Regions from separate parts of the Limosilactobacillus sp. genome, predicted to be linked through region 2. Evidence: predicted binding sites of a transcription regulator. Region 2 holds the regulator's gene; each other region holds the start of a gene.

Region 1 (4,182 bases), 600 kb from region 2:
TCATGATCGGCCTGGTCGCCGGTTGGCTCTTTCGCCTGGTCAACCGTTATGCCCATTCGCAACGGGCGGCGGCAATCGTGGCGGCGATCGGTGGGACGGTCACCAATACCGGCCTAGTCCTCGGTTTCGTGGCGCTTTTCTACCGGACCCCGGCGGTCGCTCATGCGTACGGGGTCAACGTTGACCACCTCCTGCCTGCTCTGGAGACGATCATGGCAACGAACGGGGTGGCCGAACTAACCTTGGCGGTAATTGTGGTGCCGCTGGTAGCCTTGCCGGTGCTGGAGGTACGACGGCGAATGCGGTAAACCAAAGCTCACTCATGGCTTGAAGCTAGAGTGAGCTTGTTTATTACTTATCGCTGTCAACGCTGGCATCCGCGGTCGCAACCGGCGCTGCCGCAACGACGGTGATGTTGCCATCGTCGTCGAGCTTAGCGGCCAGGTTCTTGACGTCGTTGTGGTCGAGAACGTAGTCGGCAATCCGGTCTTCGATCTGTTCTTGGATAACCCGCCGCAGCGGCCGGGCACCCATCTTCGGGTTGTAGCCGAGGTCGACCAGCTTTTCGGCAACGTCATCCGGCACGGCGATGTGGAGGCCACGGTCGCTGAGCATGCTGTTGACGTCGGTGATCATCAGGTTGACGATCTTCATCAGGTCCGGCTTGGTCAGGGCGTTGAACTGAACGATGTCATCGAACCGGTTCAAAAACTCTGGCTTGAAGTAGTTGGTCAGCTTGTCGAGAATCGAGTGGGTGGAACCATTCGATTCGGCACCGAAGCCGACACTGGCCGTGGAGTCACCGGTCCCGGCGTTGGAGGTCATGATGATGATCGTGTCCTTGAAGGAAACCGTCCGACCCTGGGAATCGGTCAGGCGCCCGTCGTCCAGGATCTGCAGGAACATGTGCATGACGTCCGGGTGGGCCTTTTCAACTTCATCGAGCAGGATCAGACTGTATGGGTGACGCCGAACCTGTTCGGTCAGTTGACCGGCTTCCTCGTAGCCGACGTAACCAGGAGCGGCCCCGATCAGCTTGGAAGTTGAAGTCTTGTCCATGTATTCGGACATGTCGAACCGGATCATGGCATCCTTAGAACCGAAGAGCTGCTTAGCCAGTTGCTTGGCCGTTTCGGTCTTCCCGACACCGGTTGGTCCAACGAAGAGGAAGGAACCAATCGGCCGTCCAGACTTGTTGAGCCCAATCCGGTTCCGCCGGATGGCCCGGGCAATCTTGTTGACGGCCTCGTTTTGGCCGATAACGTGCTGCTCCAGCTTCTTGTCGAGGTCCCGCAGCTGGTTTTCTTCTTGCTTCTGTAGGTCGCCAACGGGGATGTTGGTCTTCTCCTCGACGATCTTTTGCATGTCCTGAACGGTGACCGTCGCGGTGTCCTCGGTGTGGTTTTCTTCCGCGGCCTTCTTGGCCTTTTCCAGCTTGGAAACTTGGTCACGGTAGAAGGCAGCCTTTTCGTAGTCCTGGTTGTCAGCGGCCTGTTGCTTGTGGGCTTCGGCCGTGTGAATTTCGTTTTCGATCGTGTTCGGGTCGGCCGTCTTCAGGGTCAGGTTCTTGCGTGAACCGGCTTCGTCGAGCAGGTCGATCGCCTTGTCAGGCAGGAAACGGTCCTGGATGTAACGGTCGGATAGCTTAGCGGCGGCCACGATGGCGTCGTCGGTGTACTTGACGTGGTGGTAATCCTGGTAGCGACCCTTAATCCCATTTAAGATCTTGATCGTTTCCTCGACGGACGGTTCGTTGACCTCAACCGGTTGGAACCGCCGGGCGAGGGCAGCATCCTTTTCGATCTTCCGGTATTCGTTTAAGGTCGTGGCCCCGAGCAGTTGGAAGTCACCCCGAGCAAGGGCTGGCTTCAAGACGTTCCCGGCGTCCATGCCACCCTCGGCGTTGCCGGCACCCATGATTTCGTGGATTTCGTCGATGAAGAGGATGATGTTCTTGTTCTTGCGGACTTCTTCCATTAATTGTTGCATCCGCTTTTCGAATTGGCCCCGGATCCCGGTCCCCTGAACCAGGGAAACCACGTCGAGCCGGATAATTTCCTTATTCGCCAGCTTTTCCGGAACCTCACCGGAAACGATCGCCTGGGCCAAGCCCTCAACCACGGCGGTCTTCCCGACACCGGCTTCACCGATCAGGACCGGGTTGTTCTTGGTCCGCCGATTGAGGATTTCGATGACCCGCTTGATTTCCTTGTCACGGCCGATCACCGGGTCGATCTTGCCTTGGCGGGCCATGTCGGTCAGGTTAATTCCGTACTGGCCGAGGACGCCCTTGCCGCCACGGCGACCACCCTGGCGCTGGCCATTGGCACCGCCCGCCTGGCCATTGGCACCGGCCGGCTGACCTTGCATGTTGCCCATGGCGTTCATGAAGTCTTCCAGGCTTCCGAAGTTGAAGTTGTTCATTCCGTTACCCCCATTCATCATGTTGGTTTGTAAGTCTTGTAATTTTTGATAGCAATTTTGGCAGAGGTCAATTTGCACCCGCTGACCATTGAAATTCATCTGCAGGTGAATCGTTGCGGGATTTTGATGACAATTTTGACAGAGCATCGAATAAATACCTCCTTGATAGTATCTCCGAAAGGTCAGATAAAAGTTTGACCTTTCTTGACCATGACTACATTATACTTACTTTTTATCGTAGTGCAAGCCAAAAGACTCTTCTTAATCAAATCGCAAAGCCTTGCCGCCCTAAGTAGATCATCAATGGTCAAAGTCTTTACTGTAAATTTTAGCACTCTTTGACAAAGAATGCTAAAATAGGTGACGGAAAGTTCGCCATAATATAATGTAAGAAAAAATGAGGTGATTAAATGGCAGAGGAGAATTTTGAGCAGGAGCTTGACGACTTGCGGGATGGCAAGATCGACCAGTTCGTGATTACGCCGGAGAATTTCCAGGCCTTCCAGCGGGTCTATCACGCTTATCCGTACCGTACCCAGATTGAGGGCAAGGCCAATATCGGGGGTAAAATTGTTTATCACCTGCGCCAGGATTGATTGTTGACAAAAGCGCCGGCTGATCTTGTATTTAACGCTTACAATTGCTAAAATAAACATATCGAGGTGTATCAGCGGTATGGCCACTGATAATTTATTATATCTGCTCGAAGGAGACTGATTAAGTATGGAAAAACGTGATTTTACTATTACTGCAGAAACTGGTATTCATGCTCGTCCTGCCACTATTCTGGTTCAGACCGCATCTAAGTACGGTTCCGATGTAACCCTGTCATACGAAGGCAAGAGTGTTAACCTGAAGTCCATCATGGGCGTTATGTCCCTGGGTGTTGGTCAAAACGCCGAGGTTACCATCACTGCCAACGGTGACGACGAAAAGGAAGCACTGGACGCCGTTGCTGAAACGATGAAGAAGGAAGGATTGACTGACTAATGTCACTGCTGCTAACTGGGTTGGCGGCGAGCAGTGGGATTGCCATTGCGCCGGCCTACCTATTAGTAGGGTCAGATCTATCCATTAAGAAACAGCATACAGCTGACAAGAATCATGAGGTCGCCCGGCTTCGTGATTCTTTTACGTTAACGACGAAGGAGCTTAAGCAGATTCGGCAGCGGGCCCACCAGAACCTGGGTCAGCAGGCGGCCGCGGTTGTTGACACCCAGCTGGAAATACTGAACGATCCCGTCCTTTTGGCGAACCTTGAGCGCCTGATCAGGGGGAATGCCTACACAGCCGAGTGGGCGGCCAAGGTGACGACGGATCATTATCTGAACCTCTTTGAACACATGAATGATAATGACTATCTCCAGTCGCGGGCCCTGGCGGTGCAAGACGTGTACAAGCGCTTGTTGAGCCACCTGCTGGGGATAAAGCTTCCCGACCCGAATGCCCTGGATCACCGGGCAATTATCGTGGCTAAGAACGTGACGCCTACCGACACGGCTCAGTTCGACCGCCGCTACGTTGCCGGGCTGGTGACCGATTATGGTGGGCGGACGTCCCACTTTTCCATCATGTCCAAGACCTTGTCGCTGCCAGTGGTTGTCGGTACCCACAATGCGACGAGCCAGATTGAGGACGGCGACCTGCTGATCGTCGACGGCATTCACGGCAAGGTAATCGTGCGCCCAACCGACCAGCAACTGGAGCACTATCAGTTGCTGGCGGGGGAGTTTGCCCGGGAGCAACAGGTCTGGGGCG
Region 2 (4,182 bases):
GCAGCACCGAGGGCAACGGCTTCGTCAGGGTTGATGGAGTGGTTTGGTTCCTTGCCAGTCAGGTCCTTAACCATTTCCTGAACGGCTGGGATCCGGGTAGAACCACCGTTTAAGATCACTTCGTCAATGTCATCAAATGACAGGTCAGCATCCTTCAAAGCATTCAGAACTGGTTGCTTAGTCCGTTCAACCAGATCATTAGTCAGTTGGTTGAATTGGGCACGGCTCAGCGTCTTTTCCAGGTGCAGTGGACCGTTTTCACCAGCGGAAATGAATGGCAGGCTGATTTGGGCTTCTTGAACACCGGAAAGGTCCTTCTTGGCCTTTTCAGCGGCATCCTTCAGCCGTTGCAGGGCCATCTTGTCGGTGGACAGGTCAACGCCGTGTTCTTCCTTGAAGCCATCGATCAACCAATCCATGATCTTTTGGTCGAAGTCATCCCCACCCAGGTGCGTGTCACCGTTCGTGGAGAGTACTTGGAAGACCCCGTCACCGAGTTCCAGGATGGAAACATCGAAGGTCCCACCACCAAGGTCGTAAACCAGGATCTTTTCGTCCTTATCCTGCTTGTCCAGGCCGTAAGCCAGTGAGGAAGCAGTTGGTTCGTTGATAATCCGCTTAACATCCAGGCCGGCAATCTTTCCGGCATCCTTGGTTGCCTGACGCTGAGCATCGTTGAAGTAGGCTGGCACGGTGATAACGGCCTTGTCAACCGTGTCACCGATGTAGTCTTCGGCGTACTTCTTCAGGTACTGCAGAATCATGGCAGAAATTTCTTGTGGCGTGTACTTCTTGCCATCAACTTCAACCGTGTAGCCGGCTTCACCCATGTGACTCTTGATGGATGAAATCGTGTTCGGGTTGGTGATTGCTTGCCGCTTGGCAACTTCACCGACTTGTGTTTCGCCATTCTTGAATGAAACAACGGATGGCGTCGTCCGACTACCTTCCGGGTTAGTAATAATCTTTGGTTCGTTACCTTCCATCACGGCAACGGCGGAGTTAGTAGTACCTAAATCAATACCAATAATCTTGTTACTTGCCATTGTTTAATTCCCTCTTTTTAATATTTAATTATCATTAATTATTGTGCAACAACAACCATTGCTGGGCGCAGGACCCGGTCCTTCAGCTGGTAGCCAGCCTGCAGAACCTGGACCACGGTGTCTGGTTTTTGATCATCCTGAACCGGAACGGTTTGAACCGCCTGGTGCAGGGTCGGATCAAAGGGCTTGTCCAAAGCCTCGATCTCGGTAATTCCGTGATCCTTTAGGGCAGCAATCAGGTGGTCGTGAACCATCTGGATCCCGTGCTTGAGCTGCTTACCGTTTTCGTCCGTGACTTCAATCGTCAGGGCGCGCTTCAGGTTGTCCAGCACCGGCAGGACGGACTTGGCGAGGTCCTGACCATCATACTTTAAGATCTGGGCCCGTTCCTTGTTGAAGCGGTTCGTCATGTTTTGAATCTCCGCCTCAGCCCGCAGGTACTTGTCGTCCTTGTCATCGAGTTGTTGCTTCAAATCCTTGATCTGTGCTTCAAGCTCTTCTTCACGGCTTGGCTTAGCGGCTTTGTCAGCCTGCTTTGCCTGCTTTTGCTCATCCTTTGCTTCATTTGCTTTAGATGAGGCCGCTTGTTTCTTGGCTTGCTGTTCTTCCTTGTCTGCCAATTAACTCGCCTCCTATGAATCGTAGTAATGTCGATAGAAACCTAACAGACGCTTGGCCAGCTCCTGCCGGAAGGCATTCACCAGACCAATTGTCCGTGAGTACGGCATTCTGGTCGGCCCGAGCACGGCGATGATGCCCTTGCCATATTGGTCAACATCGTAGGTCGCCGTAATCAGACTGTAGTTGTCGAGTACCTTATCCTTGGAAATCTCGGAACCAATCCGCACGTTGACGCCCTGGTCGTTGAGATCGGCGTCAAGCAGGTGGGAAAGCTGATCATTGTGGTCGAGCAGCTGGTACATCGTCTGCAGCGACTGCGGATCCTTGTTGTTCGAGAAATTCAAAAGGTTCAGTCGGCCGCCAATGAAGAATTGCTCCCGGGCAGCCTTGGAAACGACATTATCAAAAAGATCCAGGAAGCCATCGGCGCTGTGCATGTAGTGCATGACGCGCAATGGGATATCGTCATTCAGCCGCTTCAAGACGGTTGACAGTGGCAGGCCCACCAGTTGGTCATTGATCATTCGAATGACCGCTTGCAGGGCCTCCGGGTCAACGTCCCGTGACAGGGTGAAGGCTTGGCTCTCCACGTCCCCGCTGTCGGTAACCAGGATGGCAATCACCTTTTGGTTGCCCAGTGGGACCAGACGGAAGCCGCTCAAGCGAACGTCTTCTTGCTCTGGCTTCAGGGTCACGGCGGTGTATGACGTCAGGTTTGATAAAATATCAGCCGAGTGCGAGATGATTTCATCAATCTTCTGGAAACTGGTCCCCAGTGAGTTCTGAATAACGATCAGGTCGTTATCGGTGACCGCCCGCGGATTAAGCAGGTGATCAATGTAATAACGGTAACCGTCCTTGGAAGGCACCCGCCCCGAAGACGAGTGTTCCTTAGCGATCAGGCCCTGTTTTTCCAGAACCGCCATCTCGTTGCGCACCGTCGCCGGGCTGACCTTAAACGGCAGCTTTTCAGCCAGGTGCTTGGAACCCACGGGTTGACCAGTTGACGTGTATTGACGTACAATCGCTTGCAGGATCTTGTTTTGACGCTGTGTTAGCATATTAATCACTTCCCCTTTTAGCACTCTTTAGGGTTAAGTGCTAAGCACACTGTATAATATACCAACCACCACGCTAAAAGTCAAGAAATGTCAAACAGTTTTGAGGAGATTTTTTAATGGATAATAATCAGCAACGCTACCTCCAGCCGCACAGTGCACAGGAGGCAATGGAGATCATCCAGCGCCTCTTCAATAAGTACCGCAACGCGCCACTGACCAACGAGCTGCTGGCCTATCACAACAACCTGATCTACCGCCTGCAGTCGGACATCAAAGAAGCGGCCAAGAAGGAAGGCAATCCGGAACGTCTCAAGGAGATTGACCAGATGACCGACATCATGCGGTCCTGGACCAACCTCAAATTGACCGGCCACCCCTTCTACGGCAAGATGCGGCACTTCCAACTGGCGGTCGACGACGGGCCAAAGTTCAAGCGCCACGTGCACCGCATTCACCAAACCGGCGGCCACCGTGCTAGTCGGCATTAATAAAAACGAGCCGCCTCAAGGTGAGCTCGTTTTTATTATTATTTATTGGTAATGCTGATGCTAGCGTTGGCATATTTATCCGAGCCCTGGTCAATCAGATCCACTACCGCCCGCGGATCGGCCTCAACAACTTCATAATTTGCGTTAGCTAACTTAGCCGCCGAACGGGTCATGGCCCGCAGGTGGTGACTGCTTTGCTCCAAACGCGCGCAAATTTCTTGCCCCAGCGGACTCGTGGCCTCAATCACTAAAACGTTCATTTCAATCGCTCCTTTTCTTTGATTAGAACGATCATACGCCCGCTCCGGTTACCCGAGGCAAGAGAAAATTTTATTTTCAACATAAAAAGGTCAAGCACCGCAACAGTGCTTGGCCTTTTCCTTTAGGATAAAATTTGGTCTTCGAGTACGGGACGGTGGGCAACCACCTGGCGGGCTGCCTGTTCGTCGCGCTTCATCTGGGCAACGAGCTCATCGGCCCCGGCAAACTTCTCCTCACCGCGCAGGTACTGGTACCAGCGCACCTTGACCTCTTCGCCATAAACCATCTGGGAGAAGTCAAAGAGGTTAATCTCGAGGGTCAGTTGGTTGTCGTCGCCAAAGGTAATGTTACGACCAACACTCGCCATTCCCCCGTACCAGTGGCCACCGATCAAAACGTCGGTGGCGTACACGCCGATCCCGGGAAGGCGCTCCGGCGTTGGCGTCTCAACATTGATGGTTGGGAAGCCCAACGTCCGCCCCCGGGCCAGGCCGTGAACAATTAGGCCGGTGGTGGTGTAGTAGTAACCGAGCTCCGCGTTTGCCTCCTGGATCTGGCCGGCATCGATCAGCTGACGGATCAGGCGGGACCCCACCTTTTCGTTACCGTCCTCCGTAAATTTCGGCACCGTGACAACCTCAAAACGGCCGCGGGCATAGGCGGGCAGCTTAGCCATCGAGGCAGTTTCAGCTGGGCCATAGGTGT
Region 3 (4,182 bases), 570 kb from region 2:
CGATCCCGTTAACCAGGTAGTCAACGTTAAAGTAGATGTAGGCCAGGCTTTCACCGATCTTGGCTGGGTAGCAGTACCACTGACCCTTTTGACCGTGGAAACGCTTGATTGGATTTTCGTCAACTGCTGAGAAGACTCCTTCACGCTTGTTGCTCTTCGTGTGCATCATCATTGGTGGACGAAGCATGACGGTGTCGATGAAGTCAATGTCCCGTAACTCTTCGTAGCCTTCCGGAATCGGCCAGTTGTTAGGCTGAACCAGCATGGAGGCGTTGGTTGCAGCGTTAACTTCCCGGTAGGTCCGGTTCTTAAAGCCCTGGAGCTTTTCTTCAATGACCCGGTAGAGCTTCCGAACCAGCTCGTTTAAGTGGGTGTCGATGACCTTGAATTCATTGCCGGCGATCTTGCTGTTGTTGTAGTTTACAACGGAAACCCGCAGCAGTGAACGGTAGAATGAGTAGAGATCTTCGACGCTGGCCAGGATTTCCTTTGGATCGTAAACATCGTAGGCGCTGCCGTCGTTAACTAAGATCTTCTTGATAATTTCAACGTATTCTTCTGGCGTTGCATTGTCGAATGCATCGTCATCGTAATCTGGATTGCGCGAACCAAGATAAAGCTTAACAATGCTTAAGAGTTCTTCACTGTTGACCAGTGAATAGATGTCATTATAGTAAGCTTCACTCAGATTCAGAGTAGCGACACCGCGATCAAGGTTGGCATAAAGTGCCCTGCTTTGAATCTTTTGACTGTTTTCCGTCATCTGTACCATCAATCCTTTCATCTATTAAGGCTTGCACCTATTATAGTTTATTTTTAGAGAAAAATGATAATAAAATTAAAAAAGATTATGAAAATTCCGCAATTCTCACGGCCATAGGGGTCAACTGAAGTGTGGTAAAATACTAATATAATCAACATGTAAGGGGTTAAATTATGGACATCAATTGTGACGATACATTATCAGTTTCTTTGCACCGGGTCTTTAATGCCGACCTGAACGAGCACGGGACGGTTTTCGGCGGCCAAATTCTCAAGCTGGTCGACGGCGAAGCTTCGGTGGCGGCAATGCGGGTGACCCGAACGACGGTGGTCACGGCGGCCATGGATCATGTGCAATTCTTGCGGCCGTTCAAGCTTCAGGATTCAATGTGCATGGAGGCCTACGTTACCGGTGTCGGTCGGCGTTCGCTGGAGGTCTTCGTCAAGGTGATCGGGGAGCATTTGATGACCGGTGAGCGCTTCGTTGGCTTTACCTGCTTCATGACCTACGTGATCCAGGACCCGGACCAGCGAATTAAGTACGACCGGGTGGTTCCGCAGACCGATGAGCAGCGGGCAATGGTCGAGGGCTACGAGACCCGGCGGCTGCACCGGAAGGAAAACCGTCAGCGGCAAAAGACGATCGTGGCGGCGATCACGAAGCAAAAGCCGTGGTTGGCCTAAAGATTTTAAGCGGTTCGCACCGCCGAAGATTACAGGCAGTTTACAGAAATGACGAAAAATGATAACTCCCGGTAATCCGTCCGTAAAGACAATCTAGTATAGTAGTTACCGTTGTCGCGGCCAGCAAGTCTGGTCGCAGATCTACTATTGAGAAAAAGGATGGATTGATTTTTTTATGAAGTTATCGAAGAAAGCCGCCCAGATTACAGCAGCAATTGCCGGTGCCGTCGCACTGGGGACCGTTGCTACTGCAACGACTGCCAATGCCGATTCAATTTACACGGTTCAGGCAGGGGACACCCTTTCTGGGATTTCTTACAAGTTAGGTCATGACTTAACCTTTGTCGACACGTTGGCGAACAACAATGGGATTGCCGACAAGAACGTCATCTACGTTGGTCAAAAGCTGGTTATCAAGGACGACGGTGAAGTTGCCGTTGCCACTGCTCGCCAGGCAGAGACTCTGCCAAGTGCAACCAGCCAGAATACGGCCACGGAAACACAGGCAAGCACGAACACGACGAGTGCCGCTGCTAGTCAAACGAGCACGAGCTACACTTCTAGCGCTAGCGGTAGTGAAGCTGCGGCGAAGGCCTGGATTGCTGGCCGCGAATCAGGTGGCTCATACTCCGCTACCAACGGTCAGTACATCGGTAAGTACCAGCTTTCCGCTTCTTACCTGGGCGGCGATTACTCCGCTGCCAACCAAGAAAGGGTGGCTGACCAGTACGTTGCTAGCCGTTATGGCTCCTGGACTGCCGCACAGGCATTCTGGCAATCACACGGTTGGTACTAAAATCAGTTAATTAATCAGTAATGGTGATCCTCGGGGATGAGGGTCACCATTTTTTGCGTCCTTATATGATTGATTTTTCATATGAAAATAAATTTTTCAAAAAAATTGGGCTGTGGTTATGTAAATCTTTGCAGTCGTAATCCCTTGGGCGAGTAGTACTCATTAATTTGGTCAATAATAGTCAAACGAAAATTAGCACTCTTTAACATTAACTGCTAAAAAACTGTTGCATTTCCCCCGGCCGGGATTAAGATAGTAAGTGTAATCAAGATCAAGGTACAGAAAGGAAGAATCAATTATGGCTAATGAAATTCAACGTCGTAACAACAACCTATTCGATAATCTGATGAACATGCGTGATTGGATGAACGATGATTTCTTCTCAGGCTTAACCCCGGTATCTGATCACATGAAGACTGATGTCGCCGAAACCGACAAGGGCTACCAAGTCAAGATTGACATGCCTGGTTTCGCCAAGAAGGACATTCACATCAACTACGCCAACAACATCCTGTCCGTCACTGGACACCGTGACACCTTCGCCGATGACAGTGACAAGGAAGGCAACATCTTGCATAGTGAACGGAGCTATGGTCAGATGAGTCGTCAGTACCGTCTGCCGGATGTTGACCGGACTAAGGTTAATGCCCACTACGAGAACGGTGTTCTGACACTCGACCTGCCAAAGCTGGCCGCAAGTGAGGACAACGACAGCCACATTGAAATTGACTAATCCCCAACCAATCCAAATAAGAAAAAGCAATCCGCGAAAAACGGATTGCTTTTTTTGCTAACAGAGATGTTCTTAGAACGCCTCAATGATGTGCATGATCCCAAAGACCATCAGCAACAAGGAGATCAACCAGACAATCGTCATTGCGGACATCATCGGGCTGAAGAGCAGGATGATTCCTAAGATGACACTTAAGACCCCGAGGATCACCAGCCAGGTCGAATAGCCCCGGTGGAACTCCCGGAAGAGTCCGGCCGCCTTGATCTGCATGACGGAATCAATGATGAACCAGATGGCAAACAGGATGGCGATGTAGAGGACTCCCCAGTTCGGGTAGACCAGGACAATGATCCCCAAAATAATGTCCAGGATCGCGGTGAACATCAGCCAGCCGGAGCCCTCATTGAGCACTCGGTTGACGAATTGCCGGAACCAGAGTTCGTAGATTCCCCGCAGGATAAAGGCGATTCCGACAAGAATTGCCAGGAAATGCAAGGTCTTGTCCGGGTGCATCAGGGATGCGATCCCGGCCAGGACGAAGAGGATTCCGACGATCAGACTAAACCAATCAAACTTCTTTTGTTCATAAAGCATGTTTACCCCTCCTTCCAACTACTTGATAATTCTTATCATAAGGCAGTTTGAATACCAGCACAATAGAAAACGGACCGGTCGGTGCAATGTGTCTTTTAAGCAGACACTTGCGGACGACTGGTCCGTTCTTTTTTACAAATGTTCCTTGATGCCGTGGGGGAAGTCCTTGTCGATTTCCTTGAGGATCGGCAGCAGGTAGTTGACGTATTCGTGGTAAGCCTCGATTGGCTTGAGGTCCTTGGCGTGGGCCTGCATCAGGGCGATGGCGATGTCATGGGCCCGTTGTTCATTAGAAATCATTTTATTCACCTCAATGTTATAGTGTAGCAAATTTTGCCTACTTGAGCACAAAATAATGGAGGAATTTATGGCCGCCGTTTTGGTCAAGCAGGATCATTAAAGCGAACCCAATGATGGCCCCCAGGGTGTTGGTGATTAGGTCGTCGATGTCGGCGAGGCGCTGGAGGTTGAAGAGCCAGTCACAGACGAACTGGTTGCTTTCGATGAAGAGACTGAAGAGCAGTCCCCAGCCGATGGCCCCCTCGAAACGGCGTTGGGGGTTGATCAAGAAGAGGTAGACGCCCAGCGGAAAGGTCATCACGATGTTGAGAAA

Evidence for each region. Region 2 encodes HrcA, which represses chaperone genes, less so after heat shock. Its sites were predicted from a motif close to TTAGCACTCNNNNNNNNNGAGTGCTAA; they were not measured.
Region 1: LKE23_RS03955 (ATP-dependent Clp protease ATP-binding subunit) is a predicted target of HrcA. The motif match lies at 2,753-2,779, and genes of this name have one in related genera.
Region 3: LKE23_RS03800 (Hsp20/alpha crystallin family protein) is a predicted target of HrcA. The motif match lies at 2,435-2,461, and genes of this name have one in related genera.

What each region holds. Positions count from the first base shown of each region.
Region 1 covers NZ_JAKVPE010000001.1:802,543-806,724, reverse strand. Annotated here, with positions in the region: gene LKE23_RS03960 (ECF transporter S component) at 1-308, shown strand, start outside; gene LKE23_RS03955 (ATP-dependent Clp protease ATP-binding subunit) at 352-2,571, opposite strand; gene LKE23_RS03950 (hypothetical protein) at 2,835-3,020, shown strand; gene LKE23_RS03945 (phosphocarrier protein HPr) at 3,148-3,414, shown strand; gene ptsP (phosphoenolpyruvate--protein phosphotransferase) at 3,414-4,182, shown strand, end outside.
Region 2 covers NZ_JAKVPE010000001.1:203,814-207,995, reverse strand. Annotated here, with positions in the region: gene dnaK (molecular chaperone DnaK) at 1-1,046, opposite strand, end outside; gene grpE (nucleotide exchange factor GrpE) at 1,085-1,666, opposite strand; gene hrcA (heat-inducible transcriptional repressor HrcA) at 1,679-2,728, opposite strand; gene LKE23_RS01005 (hypothetical protein) at 2,845-3,216, shown strand; gene LKE23_RS01000 (hypothetical protein) at 3,255-3,476, opposite strand; gene ribF (riboflavin biosynthesis protein RibF) at 3,599-4,182, opposite strand, start outside.
Region 3 covers NZ_JAKVPE010000001.1:778,641-782,822, reverse strand. Annotated here, with positions in the region: gene LKE23_RS03815 (phosphoenolpyruvate carboxykinase) at 1-763, opposite strand, end outside; gene LKE23_RS03810 (acyl-CoA thioesterase) at 937-1,446, shown strand; gene LKE23_RS03805 (LysM peptidoglycan-binding domain-containing protein) at 1,622-2,242, shown strand; gene LKE23_RS03800 (Hsp20/alpha crystallin family protein) at 2,541-2,975, shown strand; gene LKE23_RS03795 (HdeD family acid-resistance protein) at 3,048-3,569, opposite strand; gene LKE23_RS03790 (hypothetical protein) at 3,702-3,869, opposite strand; gene LKE23_RS03785 (VanZ family protein) at 3,907-4,182, opposite strand, start outside.